DNA from 3 places in the Rhodovibrio salinarum DSM 9154 genome. Region 1 is predicted to be linked to each of the others. Evidence: riboswitches for the same ligand, from Rfam matches in the RefSeq annotation. Region 1 holds a riboswitch; each other region holds the start of a gene.
What was found. Region 1 has a riboswitch for cobalamin ahead of RHOSA_RS25950 (CbtB domain-containing protein). Riboswitches for the same ligand answer to the same signal wherever they lie in the genome.
Positions count from the first base shown of each region.

Region 1 (5,689 bases):
TGTACACTGCCGGCCTTAACTGCGCAGCTATGTCGCAGGTGTCGCAGATCGCGTGTTCGAGCCGCGCGCGGCTTACCTCAGGCTCCGATCCGCCGTATGTGGACAAGATCATCACCTGTATGCATGGCTCGCGCGCGGTGGCGTAAATCAGCGCGAGTCAAAACGGGGCGGCGCTGCTCCTGTCAGCGCCGCCCCGCTATATGCTGCAGACTTCGTCTGATTTGGCTTTAAGAAATCCGGCGGTAGAAGGCCGCGGACAGGGTCCCGATCAGCACCCAGAAGATCGCACTCACGATAATCGAGGTGGCGGCGAAATGACCGGCGAGTTCGGGGGGGACGGCTCCGCCGATGCTTTCGGGCTGCGGTGCGCCGACCAAATGCGGGATGACCGCGACGGCGACGCCAAGCGCCTTAAGCAGGTAATTCGGCGCGAACACCAGCAGACCGAGTCCGGCCCCGGCGCCGGCCACCGCGAAACACCACCAGAGCTGCCGCGCCTGAAGGTCGGCCGCCATCGAGCCCGGCGCCTCCGGCGGCAACCCGAGTGCCGGCGCCAGGGTGAACACGGCAAAGCCGGCAGCGCCCCAAAGCAGGCCGACCGTCGGGGTCACCGTGCCGCCATGCAGCGCCATTCCCGCGACCACCAGCAGGGCAAAGCCAACCCCCGCGATCAGGTTCGCGAGCGTTGAATAGAACGTGCGTTCCAGACCGTCGTCCGGCGCCCAGGGTTCGCCTGCGCCAGCAGTGTCCGCATGTGCTTCGGCCCCGCTGTGGACGAACTTCAGCAGGCCGCCGGACATGTGGGCGTGTTGGGCATGTGGGGTAATCAGGCCAGCGTCATGATGGCCGCCGCCTTCGAACTCCTCTGCGTGCAGGATGATCGGCGTCGTGGTGAAGCTGTGAACGACCGAGATCGCGGCGCCCGCAAGCAGACCGGCGGCAATCGCCGCCAGGAAAATCCGTCTGAACATGAGGCCCCCTTAGTGGCAGGGGAAGGCGAACGCGTGGCGCGAGTCATGCGCCGCGTTGTGGATCGTGGTCGGACTCGCAAACCCGACGCCCGCGATCAGCACGACACCGAATAGAATGGCCGCAAAAGCTGCGGCTAGGATCTGTGTCCGCTCGTGCGTGCCCGCGTGACCCGAAAGGCCCGGTGCAGACTGTTGATTGGATTGGTAGCTCATTTCATTCCCCGTCTTGACGCACCGCCCGTGCGTGCTGGATGGCAGGTGCCGGAGCGCATGTGGCATGTCTCCAGCCGTTACAGGCTCGCGGCAGGTTTCCTGGCTGGCGGGTCGTAACCGTACCCCCGCCTTCCCAGGCTCGGCGCATGGTTGCGCAGGGCCCAGTGGCGTGCTGGAGGTCGGCTCGCCGCTCACAGTTGCGGGGGCAGCGCCGGACTTGCACCGGCTTCCCTCATCGTCCCCAACGGGAACCGTCGAGCGGGAATCAGCTTAGAGCGGGGCGCAAAGGTGCGCAAGGACGACAACGGAGACTGGCGGAGAGAGACTGGCTGTTGGAGACGCGCAGGCACGGAAAATCGTTCAAAGTGAACCTGTTAGGCGACATCAGTTAGAATCGCGGTTGTCAAACCGGGCCTAATCGGCATTGCGCCAGATAGTCCGCATGACTTCGAACAGAAACGCGGTCGACAGTCCGAACAGCAGCATGCCCGCGGCGGCTTCGAAGCTTCCCAGCAGCCGCCAGTGGGGCGACGCGGTCACGTCGCCGTAGCCCACGGTCGTGAAGCTGGCTGTGGAGAAGTACAGTGCCGGCTCCATCGTATCGAATTCGCCAACCCACAGGAACGCGAGCGCCCAGATCCAGATTTGCAGGATGTGGGACAGAAACGCGGCCACCCCGGCTTGCACCAAGATGGAAAAACGTCTTGGCCCTTTTGGCCGCACGGTATGGCGTGTGACCCAGCGTTTGAGGCGGACGGCCACGGTGTCGAGGACGATTGCGTGAAGACCGACGCACAGCGCGAGAAGCCCGGCGCCTAAAGTCATCTGGACAAGCACGTTCAGAGGCCAAATGCGAGAGGAACGCAGTGTTGCGGGGCGTCTAATCATAGCGCATCAGAGATCAGACAAACACATCGTAGCGAGTTTTGTGACCTCGCTGGCTAGACGCGCGCGCCGGATCGCCCTGATACATGTATGTACAATGGCTAGCGTGGTGCGTGCGCTGGTGCGTCCAAGCGCGTGACCTGGAGCCGGATTGCGCGTCAGCTGGGTGAGGCCTGCTGGGGCACGTCCCCTTGGGAACGCCGAGGTTGTATACGGGAGAACGGAGATGTCGTTCCAGCAATTCAAGTACCTGGATGCGCTGGCCCGCCACCGGCATTTCGGCCGCGCCTCGGTGGCGTGTAATGTCACGCAGCCCACGCTGTCGGCTGGCATCCGGGCCCTGGAGCAGGAGTTGGGGACGCGGCTCGTCCATCGTACGCACCGGTTCGAGGGGCTGACGGCAGAAGGCGAGCGGGTGCTCGCCTGGGCGCAGCGCATGTTGTTCGAGTGGGAGAATCTGCGTGGCAACCTGCTGGACGTCGACGCTTGTCTGAGCGGTCGCCTGCGTCTGGGGACGATTCCGACAGCATTGCCGGCGGTTTCGGTGATCACGGAACGGTTGTGCCAGCAGCATCCCAACGTCAGTGCAAACGTGCTGTCGATGACTTCGAACCAGATCCTGGAAGGGCTCGAGCAGTTCCGTCTGGATATTGGCCTGACCTATCTGAATAACGAGCCGCTGCCCGATCTGGAGACGCTGCCGCTGTACCGCGAGCGTTACGTGCTGCTGACCCCACGTGATGGCCCGTTTGGCGCCCGTCGGACGGTCACTTGGCAGGAGGCCGCCACGCTTCGGCTTTGTCTGTTAAACGGGGACATGCAGAATCGCCGGATTATCGACGGCGCTTTCCACCAGGCCGGCGCGGACCCGACACCGCGGGTGGATACCAATTCGATCGTCACCCTATGCGCACATATCCATCCGGGCGGCTGGTCCAGCGTTCTGCCGGCGGCGCTGCTCTCCACGATCGTCCAACCGGCAGGTGCCGTAGGTGTTCCGCTGGTCGAACCGGAACTGACCCCGACCGTCGGCTTCGTCACGCGACGCACCGAGCTCCCGTCGCGTCTGATCACCGCAGCTTGGTCTTGCGCGCGCGATTTGCCGCCACATACCCTGACGGGCCGGGACGATGAACTGCCGCTGGCACGGGTAGATAGCGCTGGCGTGACGGCTGATTAATAGCAAAAATCTATCAGACTATTGGATTATTCGTTTTGACGGGTGGCCGCCGTGCCGGTTCCGTTCTGGCGCTGCGAACGGCTGCCTGATCGCGCTCACATCACTAGCCGCGATCACGGGCTCTGGATGGCACGGGCAGTCAAGTGTCCGGGCCCGTAAGGCCTTGGGGAGGTTCACATCATGGCAGGGTTTCTCGACAAGGCGCGGATCGTCGCGCCTCGAACGTTCAACCGCTGGCTGATTCCGCCGGCAGCGCTGGCCATCCACCTGTCGATCGGCCAGGTCTATGCGTTCAGCGTGTTCAACGAGCCGATGACCCGGATCATCGGCATCGACCAATCCGCCCCAGGCGACTGGGAACTGACGACGCTGGGCTGGATTTTTTCCATCGCGATCGCCGTACTTGGTCTGACGGCCGCGTTCGGCGGACGCTGGCTGGAACGTGTCGGCCCGCGTAAAGGCATGGTCGTCGCGGCCACGGCTTGGGGCGGCGGCTTCCTGGTGGCTGCGCTAGGCTGCTGGTTGCATTCGATCTGGCTGGTCTACCTTGGCTACGGGGTGTTCGGCGGGATCGGGCTCGGGTTCGCCTACATCTCGCCGGTGAAGACGCTGATCCGCTGGTTCCCCGATCGGCCGGGCATGGCGACCGGCATGGCCATCATGGGCTTCGGCGGCGGTGCGATGATCGGCTCCCCGCTGGCGGTCGAACTGATGGACGTCTACGCCGGCCCGGACTCGGTCGGCGTCGGGGCGACCTTCGCCACGATGGGCGTGATCTACTTCGTCATGATGATGTTCGGTGCGCTGATCGTCCGGGTGCCGCACGACGACTGGCAGCCGGCCGGCTTCAAGCCGGAGCAGGCCAGCGGCAACCGGCTACAGACGCAAGGCCACGTGCACGTCGATCAGGCGCTGCGCACCCCGCAGTTCTGGCTGATCTGGGCTGTGCTGTGCCTGAACGTTACCGCGGGCATCGGCGTGCTCGGCCAGGCCTCGGTGATGAGCCAGGAGATGGTCGGCGTCTCCGCCAACGCCGCGGCCGGCTTCGTCGGCCTGCTCAGCATCTTCAACATGCTGGGGCGGTTTATCTGGTCCAGCACATCCGACTACATCGGGCGCAAGGCGACCTATTCGACCTTCTTCATCCTGGGCATCCTGCTCTATGCCGCCGTGCCCAGCATTGCCTCGGGCGGCGTGATCACGCTGTTCGTGCTTTGCTACCTGATCATCATCTCGATGTACGGCGGCGGCTTTGCGACGGTGCCAGCCTATCTGCGCGACCTGTTCGGGACCGCCCACGTCGGTGCCATTCACGGCCGGTTGCTGACGGCCTGGTCGGTGGCCGGCGTGCTCGGCCCGGTGTTGATCAACTACCTGCGCGAGTTCCAGCTCAACCAGGGCGTACCGCCGGCAGAGGCCTATTCGCTGACGATGTACATCATGGCCGGGCTGCTTGCCGTTGGCTTGCTGTGCAACCTGGCGATCCGGCCGATGGCGGACCGTCATCTGATGTCCGAGCGCGAACTGGCCGCCGCCGCAGAATAGCGAGGTTAAGACCATGGCACGCCCAAGCTATCAGGAGACTGACCCGATCGACCGCGAAGCCTCCGCCATTGCCGGGGAGGAGCACGTCGACCCGGCAACCGGCCGGCTGATCGGCGTCTGGGCGATCGTTTTGATCCCGTTGCTCTATGGGGTCTACAACACCATTCTGAAGGCATCGGCCCTGTTCTAGGGGCTGGTTCAGCAGCCCGCCGACCTTGCGCGCCGGGCGCGCGGGCTGCTGCGCCGTGCCCGACGGTAAGATCGCGGCGTCCCCAACGCCGTTCCGAACGAGCTGGACGCGCTCCGTGCGCGGTCCCACGTTCGTCGCGCACGTCAACGCAAGCCGAATTCACAAAAACATTGAGAGGGGGGCATTGTGCCCAGCGATATCGATATCGCCCGCGCTGCGGACATGCAGCCGATCAAGCGCGTTGCGGAAAAGCTCGACATCCCAGCGGACGCGATCCTGGAGTATGGACCCTACAAGGGGAAGGTGTCCTACGATTATCTGCGTTCGATCCAGAACCGTCCGCGCGGCAAGTTGATCCTGGTGACCGCGATCAATCCGACGCCGGCGGGCGAGGGTAAGACGACCACGACCGTGGGGCTGGGCGATGCGCTGAACCGGATCGGCAAGAGAACGGCGATCTGCCTGCGCGAGCCCTCGTTGGGCCCCTGTTTCGGCGTGAAGGGAGGGGCCGCCGGCGGTGGCCATGCCCAGGTCGTCCCGATGGAGGACATCAACCTGCACTTCACCGGCGACTTCCACGCGATCACCAGCGCACACAATCTGCTGGCCGCACTGATCGACAATCATATCCACTGGGGCAACACGCTGGGCTTCGACACCCGTCGGATCGCCTGGAAGCGCGTGATGGACATGAACGACCGCGCC
Region 1 is NZ_KI911559.1:2,337,895-2,343,583, forward strand. It holds gene RHOSA_RS0110775 (CbtA family protein) at 228-971, opposite strand; gene RHOSA_RS25950 (CbtB domain-containing protein) at 981-1,250, opposite strand; cobalamin riboswitch at 1,257-1,456, opposite strand; gene RHOSA_RS24745 (potassium channel family protein) at 1,599-2,009, opposite strand; gene RHOSA_RS21925 (LysR family transcriptional regulator) at 2,296-3,249, shown strand; gene RHOSA_RS21930 (L-lactate MFS transporter) at 3,430-4,794, shown strand; gene RHOSA_RS25150 (MFS transporter small subunit) at 4,808-4,984, shown strand; gene RHOSA_RS0110810 (formate--tetrahydrofolate ligase) at 5,171-5,689, shown strand, end outside.

Region 2 (5,689 bases), 1.6 Mb from region 1:
TTGCGCAGAAGAACCCGACGATCATCGTGATCGCGCGCATGGACCGGCGCCGGTTCCCGGCCGACGATTACAAGCGCAAACTCGAGTTCCTGAAGACCGATCCCGTGACCCGGCACATGGACGCGGTGCAGCAGGACCGGATCGTGATCATGGACGCCCATGCGATGCAGCCGACCCTGCGGCTGGTCAATGGGCTCGAAACGTTGGCCGACGCGGTCGAGTCGTACGAGCTGAGCAAGTGATTCGATCCGTACGTCAGATGGCAGTGGCAAGAGGTGCCGGCTATGGCACCCTTGCCTTGCTCCTGCTTGTCGTCACGTTTGCCCTCGGCGCGTCGATCGGCGAGACCCCGATCCCGGTCACGGTGGTTGGGCAAACGGTTGCCAATCATCTGTTTGGCGCGTCCTACGAATTGGATCCGATCGAGGCCGGGATCGTCTGGAACTATCGGCTCAGCCGGGCCGTGGTGGCGGCCTGCTGCGGCGCGGCGCTGGCGCTGTCCGGCGTGATCCTGCAGGCCCTGCTGCGCAACGCCTTGGCCGATCCCTACATCCTTGGCATTTCCGCCGGGGCGTCGACCGGGGCTGTGAGCGTCGCCATTCTCGGCATCGGCGGCGGCGCCATCTCCCTGTCGTTTGGCGCCTTCGTCGGGTCGCTCGCGGCCTTCGCCTTCGTGGCGTTGCTGGCCCGCGGGGCCGGGCGCGGCAAGGGCCAGATCATCCTGGCCGGCGTTGCCGGTTCGCAGCTTTTCAACGCCCTGACCTCGTTCATCGTCACCAAGTCGGCCAGTGCCGAGCAGGTGCGGGGGATCATGTTCTGGCTGTTGGGCAACCTCAGTGGCGTGCGCTGGCCCGACGGCGCACTTGCGCTGCCGGCCGCGGCGATCGGCACGTGCGTGTGCCTTTGGTACGCGCGCGCGCTCGATGCCTTCACCTTCGGTACCGATTCGGCCGCCTCGCTCGGCATCGCCGTCTGGCGCGTCCAGGCTCTGTTGATCGCCGCCGCGGCCCTGATGACGGCGGTGATGGTCAGCATCGTTGGCTCGATTGGCTTTGTCGGCCTGGTCATTCCGCATGCGGCGCGTTTGGTCGTTGGCGTGCGGCACAGCCGTCTGATCCCGGCCTCCGCGCTTGTCGGCGCCGTTTTCCTGGTGGTCTCTGACGTCGTCTCGCGGACGGTGATCTCCGGTCAGGTGCTGCCGATCGGCGTCGTTACGGCGCTTGTCGGTGCGCCGGCCTTCGCCTTCATCCTGGTTCAGGGGCAACGCAAGTCATGACTCTGCGCGCCGATAACGTGAGCTGGTCTGCGGGCGCGAAACGCGTGCTGCGCGATGTCTCCCTGTCGGTGCGTCCGGGGGAGACCATGGGGGTGATCGGCCCGAACGGCTCGGGCAAGTCGACGCTCCTGCGCTTGCTCGCTGGCATTCGACCCTGTGCGGACGGCTGCGTGAGGCTTCACGGCACGCCGTTGACCCAAATGCGTCGGCGCGACATTGCCCAACGTATCGCGCTGGTCGAACAGCAGGCGGAGACCACCGACCACATCACCGTGCGCGACGCCGTCGAGCTGGGTCGGACACCCTACCTCAACGCCCTCTCGCCCTGGTCGCAGGACGACGAAGCCGCCGTCGCCGATGCCCTCGACCGGGTCGACATGGCGGAGATGGCGCATCGCTATTGGCATACCTTGTCGGGCGGCGAGCGTCAGCGGGTCCATGTTGCCCGCGCCCTGGCGCAGGCGCCCGACTTTCTGCTGCTCGACGAGCCGACCAACCACCTCGATATCCGGCATCAGATCGGCATCCTGTCGTTCGTCCGGCAGTTGCCCGTGACCGCGTTGATTGCGCTGCACGATCTGAACCTCGCCGCGATGTACTGCGACCGCATCGCGCTGTTGCAGGATGGGGCCCTGATCGCGGAAGGCCCGCCGGAGGCTGTGCTGACGGAAAGCAGCCTGCGGGATGCCTTCGGCGTTCAGGCGAGTATTCGCCGCGACCCTTCGGATGGGGCCCTGGCCATCCGTTTCAAAGACCCGCTCCCCCAATCTCAGGAATCTAAGGAGGTTGCTTGATGCGATTCATGGCGATCGTCGCCGCCGCGTGTTTGTTGACCAGTCCGGTCGCGGCCGAGGTGCACGAGGTCAAGATGCTGACCCGCGGAGACGCTGGTGCGATGGTGTACGAGCCGGCCTATCTGGAAATCGCGCCCGGTGACACCGTGCAGTTCATCGCCGCCCAAGGGGGCCACAACGCGGCGAGCATCGATGGCTTTGTGCCGTCCGGCTACGCGGGTTTCAAGGGGCAGATCAACGAGGAGATCCGCATCACGCTGGATCAGCCCGGTTTTTACGGCGTGAAGTGCTCGCCGCACTTCGCGATGGGGATGGTGATGTTGATCCGCGTCGGCGAGACGGATGTCGCCCGTCCAGAACTCCCGGCCGATCTTCCCCAACGGGCGAAAGCTCGGTTCGACGATATTCTGGAGGACCTAGGACAATAATAATCTAAATTCGCTCTTTGATCGGCGGCCTGTGCAAAGGCGATTAAGAGAGTGCTGTGATCGCGCGCCCAGGGCCGAAGGTCGTTGCGGCGTGGAATCAAAATGTTGCGGAGAATTGCGCAGCAAACTACTATGCTTTTCTTGGAAGGGATGTTGCGCCCAAGCGGCGCAACAGGGAATCCGGTGCAATTCCGGAGCCGTGCCCGCGACCGTGAGCGGCAAGCGGCGGTTCAATCAGCCACTGGGGCGTGCCCCGGGAAGGCGAACCGTCCGCGCCAGCAGCCGCAAGCCGGGAGACCGGTCCTTTCCGCAAAATCTCAACCTCTTGCCCGGACGGGACCATCCGGGAGAAAGGATCGTCGATGACGCGCCCAGTGACGGGTGATCCGCGGCCGTCTGCTCTGCCGCACGTGAGCAACGACAATCAGAATATCGATCCGGGTGGCCTGATGACGGCCGTGCTGCAGGAGCGTGGCGGGTTGGACCCGGCGCACACCGCGCATGATTTTCTGATCGGCTGGCTGCTCGAACTGCCGGCCGATCTTGATCCAGCGATTGCCGCCCGGCAGTTGCTGGCCAAATCCCCGATGTCCAGTGCCTCGGGTCGGGCCCATCGGGTTGCCGAACTGCTGGCCGAAACGGCCGCGCATCCACGCGCGCGGGCGCATGCGTCTCGACGCCGGTCGGTTAGCCGTCGGCCCGGATGAGCGCTGCGCCCTGGGCGGTGGCTGAGGGGCTGGCCTTTCCCGGAGTTGGCTTCAAAGCGGCAGGGTGAGCCGGGCTTCCGCGCCGCCTTCCGGGCGGTTGGCGAGCGTGACGTCGCCGCCGTGGGCGCGGGCGATGTTGCGCGCGATCGACAGGCCGAGGCCGCTGCCCCCGGTCTCCCGACTGCGGGACTCCTCCAGGCGCACGAACGGGTCGAACACGCGTTCCAGCTGATCTTCGGGCAGGCCGGGGCCATCGTCCGCGATCGTCAGCGTGATCGCCGTCGCGGTGTGCGTCAGCGTCACCTCGGCCGCCTGGCCGTAGCGCACGGCGTTGACGATCAGGTTGCGCACGGCCCGCTTGAGCGCTGTCGGGCGGCAGATGGCATCCAGCCGATCGGGCCCCTGGAAACGCACGGCTTCGCCCGCGTCCGCGAAGTCGTCGCAGATGCTCTGGACCAGGCTGGCAAGATCGATGCGCCGGCTGTCTTCTTCCTGTGCATCGGCTTGGGCGAACGTCAGGGCCGCTTCCGTCATCTCCGCCATGTCGTTCAAGCCGGCCAGCATGCGTTCGCGCGTTTCGGCTTCGTCGATCATTTCGGCGCGCAGCCGCATGCCGGTGATCGGCGTGCGCAGGTCGTGGGCAATCGCCGCCAGCATGCGCGTGCGGTCGGCGACGAAGCGGGTCAGGCGTTCCGACATCACGTTGAAGGCGTGGGTCGTGCGGCGCACGTCGGCCGGGCCCTCTTCCAGCAGCGGGCCGACATTTTCGCCGCGGCCAAGCCGGTCGGCGGCGTCGGACAATGTTGCCAACGGCCGCACGATCCGCCGCACGGCCAGGGCGACGGCCACGGCGACCGCGATCGCCGAAAGGCCGAGCGACAGGGCCATCGGCCAGATCATCTCCGGGATCGGTGGGTGCAGCACGCGTTCGATGTTGAGCCAACGGCCGTCCGGCAGGTGCAGCGACAGGGTCAGGACATCGCCGTCGGGCAGCGGCGTGCCGTAACGACCCCGACCACGTTCCGGGACGCTGCGGATGGTCGCGCGCACATCGACGATCGCCGGCGGCATCGCGCGCTGTAGTCGTGCCTGAAAGCGCAGGTCGCGTTCACCCGTCTCCGCCAGCGGTGTGTCGGCAAGGGTGTAGCGGGTCGTGCTGCTGTTCAGCACGCGCAGGATTTCCGCGCGCCGGTCCGGCGACATCGGCAAGATCAACTGCGCGATTCCAGGCACCCGGTCGAGGGTGAAGGCACGGACCACGTGACGGGTCACGTGCCTTTGCTCGCGCAACAGGATCACCCCCGCGACTGCCTGGGCGGCCACCACTGCCACCACGACCGCCAACACCAGGCGGCCGGTCAGGCTTGTGGGCAGCCAGTGGGTCATGACCATGTGACCTCCTGCGCGAACTGATAGCCGCCGCCGCGGGACGTCTGGATCAGCTGCGGGCGCTTGGGATCGGCTTCGATCTTGCGGCGCAGGCGGCTGACCAGGATGTCGACCGAGCGTTCGAACGCTTCCGTGTCGCGGCCGTGCACCAGGTCCAGCAGTTGCTCGCGCGACAGCACCGTTTGTGGGTAGGTCAGGAAAGCGACGAGCAGGCGGTGCTCGCTGTCGCTCAAGCTGACCACCCGACCGGTGGGCGTGGTGACCTCGCGGCGTGCGGCATCCAGTTCCCAGCCGCCGAAGTGCGCGCGGTGGCCGCGGGCGCTGCCGCGTTGCGGCGGTAAGGCGTGGGTTCGCCGTAGCACGGAACGGATGCGCGCCAACAGTTCGCGTGGGCTGAACGGCTTCACGACATAGTCGTCCGCCCCGACTTCCAGCCCGACCACGCGGTCGGTTTCGGACTCCTTCGCCGTCAGCAGGATCACCGGCAGGTCGAGATGATCGCGGACGTGCCGGCACAGGCTCAGGCCGTCTTCCCCCGGCATCATGATGTCGAGCACGGCGAGGTCGACTGCGTGTCCGTTCAGGAGCGACCTGGCTTCCGCGCCGTCAGCGGCCGCGGAGACCCGCAAGCCCTCGCGCGTCAGGTAGCGGCGCAGGCCGTCCCGGATGTCCCGGTGATCGTCCACGACAAGGATATGCGGGGCAGGGTCGCTCGCCACGGTCGGGGTCTCCAAGTGCTTCGGCTCGGGTGAGAGTAGGGGGCTGCGGCAGGCCGTGCAGGCGGCGATTTGTAACAGGATGTTTCAACCCCTGCGGTCTGAAACACAGCGTTACACACCAAAGCTGGCGGTGAGCCCGGGATCGGCGTCATCTCAGTCCTGCAAGCCAACGGGCCAGACCATGACGGCCCAGCCAACAGCAGGAGACGAGCATGACCCGCAAGACCAAATGGCTCACCAGCACCTTCGCCCTCGCCGTGGCCGTCGGCGCCGCTGGGGTCGCGCTGCAGGCGCAGGCCGCGATGCCCGCGTTCGGCCGGCCGTCGGTTCCCCCCTTCTTCGCGGCGGCCGACGCCAACGACGACGGTGCGGTGAC
Region 2 is NZ_KI911559.1:3,896,030-3,901,718, reverse strand. It holds gene RHOSA_RS25835 (ABC transporter substrate-binding protein) at 1-242, shown strand, start outside; gene RHOSA_RS0118145 (FecCD family ABC transporter permease) at 260-1,276, shown strand; gene RHOSA_RS0118140 (ABC transporter ATP-binding protein) at 1,273-2,070, shown strand; gene RHOSA_RS0118135 (pseudoazurin) at 2,079-2,498, shown strand; cobalamin riboswitch at 2,630-2,818, shown strand; gene RHOSA_RS0118130 (hypothetical protein) at 2,861-3,205, shown strand; gene RHOSA_RS0118125 (ATP-binding protein) at 3,257-4,591, opposite strand; gene RHOSA_RS0118120 (response regulator) at 4,588-5,313, opposite strand; gene RHOSA_RS23510 (CREC-EF hand family protein) at 5,526-5,689, shown strand, end outside.
Region 2: another riboswitch for cobalamin. It lies ahead of RHOSA_RS0118130 (hypothetical protein); the one in region 1 lies ahead of RHOSA_RS25950 (CbtB domain-containing protein).

Region 3 (5,689 bases), 350 kb from region 1:
TTCGCTTCCCCTCAAGACCAACTCCTGGACCCGATTGAGTCATGCCGATCGCCGAGTTTCTCGACGTGCTGATGTTCGCCAGCGTGTGCGTGTTGCTGCTGCTCGGGTTCCCGGTCGCCTTCACGCTGGCGGGCACGGCCCTGAGTTGGGCGTTGATCGGCTGGGGTCTGGGCGTGTTCGACATGTCGTTCTTCGGCGCCCTGCCCTCGCGCATCTACGGCAACGCGATGACCAACGATATCCTGGTCGCGGTGCCCCTGTTCATCTTCATGGGCGTCATGCTGGAACGCTCGAAGGTGGCCGAGGAGTTGCTCGATACCATGGGCAAGCTGTTCGGCCAGGTGCGCGGCGGGCTTGGCTTCTCGGTGGCGATTGTGGGCGCCCTGATGGCGGCCAGCACCGGAATCGTCGGCGCCACCGTCGTGACCATGGGGCTGCTATCGCTGCCGACCATGCTACGTCGCGGCTACGACCAGAAGCTGGCCGCCGGAGCGATCTGCGCGTCCGGTACGCTGGGCCAGATCATCCCGCCGTCGATCGTGCTGGTGCTGCTCGGGGACCAAATCTCCAACGCCTACACCACCGCACAACGGGAGATGGGCAACTGGTCGCCAGAGCCGGTGTCGGTCGGTGATCTGTTCGCCGGCGCCCTACTGCCGGGGCTGATGCTGGTCGGTCTCTACATCGGCTACCAGGCGCTCGTCGCCTTCCTGCGCCCGTCAAGCTCGCCGCCGATCCCGCGCGATACGGAAGAAACGGGCAGCGCCATGCTGGGCAAGGTGCTGCACGCCCTGATCCCGCCGATCGTCCTGATCATCGCCGTGTTGGGCTCGATCCTGGCCGGCGTCGCGACCCCGACGGAGGCGGCCAGCGTCGGGGCGGTCGGCGCGACGCTGTTGGCCGGCCTGCGGCTGGTCGAACTGAACGCGTTGCCCGCGCCGAGCGACCGCTTCACGGCCACGTTGACCCGGCTGCTGGACAACGATGGCCGTTCGCCGGTCTATATCGCCTTCGCCAGCCTGGTCGGCATGTTGCTGCTGCAGAACTTCATGGATCTGCGCATCCTGCGCGACGAGATTCCAACGGGCGACTGGATCGGGATCATTGCCGCGATGCTCCTGTCACTCCTGCTGGCCTGGGGGCTGTTGGTCTGTCTCTTGCGCGTCTGGCGCGCGGAGATCCTGCGGCCGGTCGCCCGCTCGACCCTGCAGATCACGTCGATGGTGTTCATCATCCTGATCGGCGCGACGGTGTTCTCGCTGGTCTTCCGCGGCCTGGGCGGCGATGAGCTGGTGCAGGACGTGCTGACCAACATGCCGGGCGGCATCTATACAGCCGTGGCGATCGTGATGCTGGTAATGTTCGTCCTGGGCTTCTTCCTGGACTTCATCGAGATCACCTTCGTCGTCGTGCCACTGGTCGCGCCGGTGCTGTTGCAGTCGGACATCTCGCCGGTCTGGCTGGGTGTGATGATGGCGATGAACCTGCAGACCTCCTTCCTAACCCCGCCGTTCGGCTTCGCGCTGTTCTATCTGCGGGGGGTCGCCCCCAAGGAGGTCTCGACCAAGAACATCTACCTCGGGGCCCTGCCCTTCGTCGGCATCCAGCTGATCGGCTTGACGATCCTCGCGCTGTTCCCAGGTATTGCCACCTGGCTGCCCGGCGTGATTTTCGGATAAGCACACGGCGTCAGGATCACGACGACAGAACTCGCCTCTCTACGGTGTTGGGTCAGACGATCTGCACCGGTCGTCTCTCCCGGCGTCCAACCACCAACGACGGGTGCGTCTGAATGTGCCTTGCAGCGACACATTCGGCATGCTGTAGTCAAAATCGCTAGGGTTGGTTTCCCGCCGCCGCACGGCGGGAACGATCTTGTGTCGTGGTGTCCGGCCCTCGGACACCCCGGCATTGGAGAGAGGGAACGCGGTGCGGTCCGATCCCTACAGGTCGGACCAAGGCCGTGGCTGCCCCCGCAACTGTAAGCGGCGAGCCGGCGTTCAATTGTGCATCCACTGGATCCACGGATCCGGGAAGGCCGAGCGCCCGGCGATGACCCGCGAGCCAGGAGACCTGCCACCCGCGCATCGTTGAGACCCGGAGGACGGGGTGTATCCGCCGGGGCGGGGCAGAATCTGTCGAAGATGATGCACGCCTCCCTCACGCGCGAGCCAGCAAGGTTCGTGCGGAGTTGGGCATGGCGTGCCGCCGCCCATGCTTGCACACCCGTCATGCCATCCGGGATCTCGCTTTCAGGACCTGCATGAGCGGGAGGCTCAGCTGAACACCATGGGTTACCCCACAAAACTACCGCGCGGGAGCGTGGTCGGTACCGGCCGTCTTGCCCTTCTGGCCGCGCCTCTTACCCTGTCGCTTGCTATGGCGGCGCCATCGCCAACCGTTGCGCAGCAAAAGATGGACGAAGTCGTGGTGACCGCGACGCGCGTCCCAACCCGGATCGAGGAAGTTGGCGCCTCGGTCACGGTGATCGACCGGCAAGAGATCGAGGAGCAGCAATACCGCACCGTAACGGAGGCGCTGCACACGGTTCCCGGGCTGCGCATGGTTTCCAACGGACCGCGCGGCACCACCACGTCAATCTTCATGCGGGGGGCGAATTCCAACCAGACGTTGGTGCTCCTGGATGGCCAGCGGATCAGCAATCCCGGAACCCCCAGTGGCGCCTTCAACTTCGCCGATTTGACCACAGACAACATCGAACGCATCGAAGTGGTGCGTGGGCCGCAGAGCGCGCTTTACGGCAGCGATGCGATCGCTGGCGTCATCAACATCATCACTCGACGACCGGAACGTGCGGGTGTGCGCGGCAGCGCAAGCGTCGAAGGCGGCACTCTGGGCACATTCAAAGGCAGCGGCAACCTGCGTGGACGTCAGGGCCGGGTCAGCTTCGACGCCACGCTAAGCGGCATAACGACCGACGGCGATACGATCACCCCAGAGCGCTACCGCCCAGCGGGCGCACCGGCGGAAGACGACAGCTATCAACTGCTGAAGGCTGCCGGCCGGCTCGGCATCGATCTGAGTGAGCAGCTCGACGCGTCATTCTATGCCGAGGTGACCGACAGCGAGCTGGATCTCGATGACAATCCGGAAGACCCGAACAGCGTGGAACAGACGCGCCGCTACATCACCGGCGCAGAGCTGTCGGGCCACTTCTGGGACGGCCGTTACCGCCCGACGCTAAGCCTCGGTTACACCGACTTCCGGCGCGATAACGATAACCGGCCGGATGCGTTCAGCGGAACCCGGACCAACACCGTCAACGAAGGCAGCCGTGCGTCGGCGAGCTTCGAAAACGAACTCGACGTACACGACGATCATACCCTGATCCTCGGAGCGGAGGTCTACGAGGAATCCTTTAAATCCAGCGGTGTGCAGGACTTCTCTGGCTTTATACAACGCCAGCGATCCGACGCCGATGCCACGACCACCGCGCTATTCCTGCAAGACGTCTACCAACTGACCTCGCAGCTTTCCGGCACCATCGGCGTGCGCTACGACAAGCCGGAGGATTTCGATGGCCAGGTGACTTGGCACGTCGCGCCCAGCTACGAGATCGAGGCGACCGGCACACGCCTGAAAGGCAGCGTGGGCACCGGCTTCAAGACGCCCTCCCTGTTCGAACGCTTCGGCTTCACGCCAAGCAACAGCGGCACCGCCTTCCGCGGCAACCCCGACCTGGACGCCGAAAAGAGCTTCGGTTGGGAGGTTGGCTTCGAGCAGCCCCTGTTGGACTCGCGCGTGCGTTTCGGGGCGACCTATTTCCAGAACGATATCGAAGATGGTGTGACCACGGTGTTCGATTCGAACTTCAACTCGACGACAGTGAACAACGCCGACATCGAAACCTCGGGCGTGGAAACCTTCGTGGCGGTTGAGCCGCTGGACCGGTTAAGCGTGCGCGTCGACTACACCTACCTTTCAGCGGAAGATGCGGACACCGGCCAGAGTCTGGTCCGGCGGCCCAAGCATAAGGTGACGGTACAAGCCCGTTGGCGGCCGACCGATCGTCTGACCCTGAGCGGCGGCCTGCGTGGCATCGCCGGGGTCACAGACATCGGCCTGAACGGCGGACGCGTTGACCTCAACGACTACCTCGTCGCCCGCGTCGCCGGCAGCTACCGGATCAACGACTGGTCCGAGATCACGGCCCGGGTCGAGAACCTCACGAACAACGACTATGAAACCGCCGACGGCTTCAAGGCACCGGGGCTTGAGGCGTTCGTCGGCACGCGGCTGAGTTTCTAGGCTGGCTGTCGACGTCGATGGGACGAGGGATTGTATGACCAAGATGGGTCCGATGCAGGTATGGCACGTCGCGACCGCAATACTGGTCGTGTTCTTGACGGCCTGGGGACCAGCGGCGGCCGGGTCGACGCCGGCCGCCGCCGAGCGCCCGCAACGCGTGGTGTCGCTCAACCTGTGCACCGACCAGCTGCTTGTGCAGCTGGCGGAGCCAGAACGCATTGCCTCGGTCTCCGTGCTGGCAGCCGATCCGCTCTATTCCGCGGTCGCCGACAGGGCCCAGGGCCTGCCGGTCAATCACGGCCAGGCGGAAGAGGTGCTACGGCAGAATCCCGATCTGGTGTTGACCGGTACCTTCGGGAACCGCAGCACGGTGCACCTGCTGCGCCGGCTCGGCTACCCGGTGGTACAGATCGGCCCGCCGCGCGACCTGACCGATGTCCGCCGTCAAATCCGCAAGATCGCTGACGCACTTGGCGTGCCGGCGCGGGGCCGCGCGTTGATCCGGCGCTTGGACACACGGCTGGCCGCTGCTGCGCCACAGGAACGATCCGAGGATCGCGTCACGGTCGCGATCTACCAGCCCAACGGGATCGTTGTCGGACGCAACGAACTCCCCCACGCGGTCGCGACTGCGGCGGGCCTCTCCAACCTGGCGGCGGACCAGGGCATGAACGGCATGAGTCCGCTTGCGCTGGAGCGGTTGCTGGTCGCACGTCCGGACGTTCTGATCCTGCAAAGCGAACGCGATCCCGCACCGTCCCAGGCGACCGAACTGCTGCGCCATCCTGCATTGCAGGCATTGGCCGAACGCAGCGTGGTAACCCGTATTCCGCGCCGCTTATGGTCCTGCGGAGGACCGCAAGTCGCCGAGGCGGTGCGCCGTCTGGCGCAAGCACGCCGGGAGGCGCACTGACATGCCGTGGCGTCCGCCGACATCGACGCTGGGGACCGCAGGGCTGCTGACCCTGGGACTGATTGCGGCGTTTGTGGGCTCCCTCCTGGTCGGCCCGGCCGGGCTGCGGCCAGGCGTGGTGTTGACGGCCCTGCTCGAAGGCCGCGGGGACGTGGTCAGTGTAATCGTGCAAGAAATCCGCCTGCCGCGCAGCCTGTTGGCGGTCGCGATCGGGGCGTCGCTGGGGCTCGCGGGCGCGGCGCTGCAAGGCTATCTGCGCAACCCGCTGGCCGAGCCAGGATTGATCGGCGTCTCCGGCGCGGCAGCACTGGGCGCGGTACTGACGCTCTATACCGGTGCCTCCGCCGCGTTCGCGCTCGCCCTGCCGCTGGGCGGCATCGCGGGGGCGATCTTGGCGGTGTTGCTGGTCCTGCTGCTGGCAGGACGCAACGCCGACACGCTGACGCTGATCCTGGCCGGCGTCGCCGTCACCTCATTCGCCGCCGCGTTGACCTCGCTCGCGCTCAA
Region 3 is NZ_KI911559.1:2,690,295-2,695,983, forward strand. It holds gene RHOSA_RS0112480 (TRAP transporter large permease) at 42-1,679, shown strand; cobalamin riboswitch at 1,870-2,095, shown strand; gene RHOSA_RS0112490 (TonB-dependent receptor plug domain-containing protein) at 2,416-4,269, shown strand; gene RHOSA_RS0112495 (ABC transporter substrate-binding protein) at 4,304-5,182, shown strand; gene RHOSA_RS0112500 (FecCD family ABC transporter permease) at 5,184-5,689, shown strand, end outside.
Region 3: another riboswitch for cobalamin. It lies ahead of RHOSA_RS0112490 (TonB-dependent receptor plug domain-containing protein); the one in region 1 lies ahead of RHOSA_RS25950 (CbtB domain-containing protein).